Regions from separate parts of the Bradyrhizobium sp. PUT101 genome, predicted to be linked through region 1. Evidence: predicted binding sites of a transcription regulator. Region 1 holds the regulator's gene; the other holds the start of a gene.
What was found. Region 1 encodes PhoB, which activates phosphate uptake and scavenging genes when phosphate is short. Its sites were predicted from a motif close to TGTCATNNANCTGTCAT; they were not measured.
Positions count from the first base shown of each region.

Region 2: a site for PhoB is predicted at 1,468-1,484, ahead of ugpB (sn-glycerol-3-phosphate ABC transporter substrate-binding protein UgpB). Genes of this name have one in related genera too.

Region 1 is NZ_CP197207.1:3,819,223-3,821,420, forward strand. It holds gene ACSHT2_RS18670 (GcrA family cell cycle regulator) at 275-787, shown strand; gene phoB (phosphate regulon transcriptional regulator PhoB) at 1,022-1,729, opposite strand; gene phoU (phosphate signaling complex protein PhoU) at 1,744-2,198, opposite strand, start outside.
Region 2 is NZ_CP197207.1:4,199,674-4,201,871, reverse strand. It holds gene ugpA (sn-glycerol-3-phosphate ABC transporter permease UgpA) at 1-48, opposite strand, end outside; gene ugpB (sn-glycerol-3-phosphate ABC transporter substrate-binding protein UgpB) at 98-1,414, opposite strand; gene ACSHT2_RS20330 (CaiB/BaiF CoA transferase family protein) at 2,012-2,198, opposite strand, start outside.

The DNA.
Region 1 (2,198 bases):
CGATTTTGCGGGATTTTCACCACGGAACATGTGGACGCGAGTCGGCGGACTCTTGCGCGGGAGTCACGCCATATTGTAGCGTTTGGACTGTCAGATACGACATCTCGTGCAGCAGTTCTGATCCTCTAAGTCCTCATGTACCGGCGTAAACGTTCGGGCGTCTTGAGCGCGCCCGGCGAGCCTTAGGGGATTCTGGCGGCACGGGTTTTTCAAGGCTTAGGCAATCGCTGCGAAGGCCCCAGGATGGCAGGCGCGCAGCGAGGGAAAGGGTGCAATGACGGTTTTGACCTGGTCCGATGATCGCGTCGAGCAGCTGAAAAAGCTTTGGGAGGCCGGACTTTCGGCCAGCCAGATCGCGGCGGAGCTCGGCAATGTGACCCGCAATGCCGTGATCGGCAAAGTGCACCGGCTCGGCTTGTCCGGCCGCGCCAAGAGCCCTTCATCGGCAGCGCCCCGGCCGCGCAAGGCCCGGCCTGCGCAGCACATGATGCGGGTGACCCGCCCCGTCGCCCGCGGCAACACCGCGCTGGCGCAGGCCTTCGAGGTCGAGGTGGAGGCCGAGCCCGTCACCTACGACAACGTGGTGCCGATGAGCCAGCGGCTGTCGCTGCTGGAATTGAACGAGGCAACCTGCCACTGGCCGGTCGGCGATCCCTCCAGCCCGGATTTCTTCTTCTGCGGCGGCAAGGCGCTCTCGGGCCTGCCCTACTGCGCGCAGCATTCGCGCGTGGCGTATCAGCCCGCAGCGGATCGGCGGCGCGCACCGGCGAAGCCGGGCACGCGGTGAGCTTATAGATCTGGCTGATTGCAGCCGTCACATGATGACGGCTCGACTTACTCGGTGTCATCCCCGCGGAGGCGGGGATCCATAACCACAGGGCGCAGTGATTGCGCGAGATGGCTACTGCGAGTCTTCGCCAAACCACGTCCTGTGGTTTTGGATCCCGGGCTCGCACTACGCGCGCCCCGGGATGACGGCCAAGATTGTTGCCGCGGCTCGCTAATTCGACATTCACAAAACTCAGGTCTGCTCCGCCTTCGCGAACCGATCGTCCAGCGCATAGCCGGCGCCACGGACGGTGCGGATCGGATCCTGCTCGCGGCCGAGATTGAGCAGCTTGCGCAGGCGGCCGATGTGGACGTCGACAGTGCGCTCGTCGATGTAGATGTCGCGGCCCCAGACGCTGTCGAGCAGCTGCTCGCGCGAGAACACGCGGCCGGGATGCTCCAGGAAGAACTCCAGCAGACGATATTCGGTCGGGCCGAGATCGATCGGCCGGCCCGAGCGCGCCACGCGGCGCTTGTCGCGGTCGAGCTCGATGTCGCCATAGGCGAGCACGGTGGCGAGCCGCTCGGGGCTGGCGCGCCTGAGCAGACCCTTCACGCGCGCCAGCAGCTCCGGCACCGAGAACGGCTTGACGATGTAATCGTCGGCACCGGTCGCAAGTCCCCGCACCCGCTCGCTCTCCTCGCCGCGCGCGGTAAGCATGATGATCGGCAGCTGCTTGGTTTCGGGACGGGTGCGCAGCCGCCGGCACAGCTCGATGCCCGACAGGCCCGGCAGCATCCAGTCGAGCACGATCAGATCGGGAATGTGCTCCTTGAGGCGGGTGTCGGCGTCGTCGCCGCGCATAACCGTCTCGACGTCATAGCCGTCGCCTTCGAGGTTGTAGCGGAGAAGCTCGGTGAGAGCTTCCTCGTCCTCAACCACCATAATGCGTGCGCCCATGTTGTCGTCGCTCCTTAGGTATTCGGCACCGTCGTGGCGAAGGTCGTCATGTCGCCCTTCGGCCGCTTGTCGGTGATCGCCTGGCCCTCGATCATGTAGAACACGGTCTCGGCGATGTTGGTGGCGTGGTCACCGATCCGCTCGATGTTCTTGGCACAGAACATCAAATGGATGCAGAAAGAGATGTTGCGCGGATCCTCCATCATGTAGGTGAGGAGTTCGCGGAACAGCGAGGTGCAGATGGCGTCGACTTCCTCGTCGCCTTTCCACACCGCCATCGCCGCCGGCAGATCGTGCGCGGCATAGGCGTCCAGCACCGACTTGACCTGCTGCTGCACGAGGTCGGTCATGTGCTCCAGCCCGCGGAACAGTTTGAGCGGGTGGAAGTCGGTCTCCAGCGCCGCGACGCGCTTGCCCATGTTCTTGGCGAGATCGCCGATGCGCTCGAGATCGGTCGCGACGCGCATGG
Region 2 (2,198 bases), 380 kb from region 1:
CAGCGCATATGGCAATAGCTTCGACTGGAAGATGGCTTGCTTTTGCATGATGCCCGCAGCAGCGGCAGGCCGGTTGTCCGGCCTGCCGCTTGTCGCCTTACTTCACGGCGGTCTTTTCGAACTGCCGCAGCATCGTGTTGCCGCGTTCGACGGCCGCGTCCAGCGCCTGCTTGGCGGTCTTCTTGCCGGCCAGCGCCTGCTCGATCTCTTCCGACCAGACGTCACGGAGCTGCACCATGTTGCCGAGGCGCAACCCGCGGGAGTTCTCCGTCGGCTCCTTGTTGGTCAGCTCGAGCAGCGGGGTCTCGAGATAAGGCTGGTCCTTGTAGAAGCCTTCGGCCTTGGCCTTCTCATAGGCCGCCTTGGTGATCGGCAGATAGCCCGACGATTTGTGGATATAGACCTGGCGATCCGTATCCGAGAGGAATGTCAGGAACTTCGCGACGCCCTTGTAATCGGCGGCCGGCTTGCCGCCCATGATCCAGAGCGAGGCACCGCCGATGATCGAGTTCTGCGGCGCGCCCTTCACGTCGGGATAATAGGGCATCGGCACCGCGGTGAAGTTGAACTTGGCCTGCGCCTTGACGTTGCCGAAGAAGGCCGACGAGGTCAGGTAGAGCGGGCATTCGCCTGACGTGAAGCGGCCTTCGCCGGTGTTGGTGCGGCCGGCATAGTCGTAGGTCTTGTCCTTCTGGAGCTCGACCAGCTTCTCGAGGTGCTTGACCTGGAGCGGGCCGTTGAACTGCAGCACGGTGTCGAAACCGTCGAGGCCGTTGGCCTTGCTGGCGAGCGGCACGTTGTGCCAGGCGGAGAGCTGCTCGAGATTGACCCAGGTGACCCAGGAGTTGGAGAAGCCGCAGGTGGGGTGACCGTTGTCGTGCAGCTTCTTGGCGGCGTCGAACACTTCAGGCCAGGTCTTCGGGATCGCGACATTCGCCTTCTTCAGCTCGTCGAGGTTGACCCACATGACGGTCGACGACGAGTTGAAGGGGAAGGACAGCATCTCGCCCTTCGAAGTCGAATAGTAGCCGGTGATCGCGGGCAGATAGGCCTTGGGATCGAACTTCTCGCCGGTCTCGGCCATCAGCTTGTAGACCGGCTTCACGGCGCCGGTCGCGGCCATCATGGTGGCGGTGCCGACCTCGAACACCTGCATGATGTGCGGCGCGTTGCCGGCGCGGAACGCCGCGATGCCAGCGTTCATCGTATCGGCGTAGTTGCCCTTGTAGGTCGGGATCACCTTGTAGTCGCTCTGCGCGGCGTTGAAGTCGTTGGCGAGCTTGACGATGACGTCGTTGTTGGCGCCGGTCATCGCGTGCCACCACTGGATTTCGGTCACAGCCAGCGCCGGCGAAGCCGACAAGCCGACCGTGAGTGCAAATGCGGCAGCCGCACTAATATGTCGAAGAGCCATCAAGAAACCTCCCTTGCCCGTCACTGAAGAAGCGCTTGCGCTAGCAGCACCATATGACGTTCACATGACTGTGTAAGCGGCCGAAACGAAAGCGGCAAGCGCTGGAAAAGGGAAGCCGTCAAATAGGCGAAGACGTGCGCGCGGCACGCGTGTGGTCGCGCCGCAGTGCGGCATCGTTGTGTGAGGCTGACGGTCAGGCCGCGGGCTCCAAACCTCTCGCGCTTGCGGGAGAGCTCGGCGCGCAGCGCCGGGTGAGGGCTTTATCCTCTGGGAGGCTGTCCCTTCGCGGAGACACCCTCTCCCCAGCCCTCCCCTCAAGCGCAGGGCCATCGCATGTGAGGAAACGCGGCGGGACACTCGCCTGCGGCCATCCTTCGAGACGCCCGCCTCCGGCGGGCCCTCAGGATGAGGGCGGAGTGTGCGGCAGCAGTTTCAACGGGCACTGATGCCACTTAGCCTCATCCTGAGGAGACCGCAAAGCGGTCGTCTCGAAGGACGAGGCGCTTGCTCAGGCCCGTCCGAAAGTCACATGCGATGGCCCTGACCGCAAGCGGGGGAGGGAGCGCACCTGCGGCGACGCCCGATCCCGGTCTTATCTCAGCGCTTCCGCTCGGGGCCGCAGACCGTGCCCTTCTCGACCATCGCGTCGATCTCGGCCTTGGAGTAGCCGAACTCGCCGAGCACCTCCGCCGCGTGCTGGCTGAATTTCGGCGGCAGGCGGCGCAGGCTCGGCTTTGAGCGATTGAGCCGGATCGGCGAGGCGACGCCCTTGTACCAGTCCTTC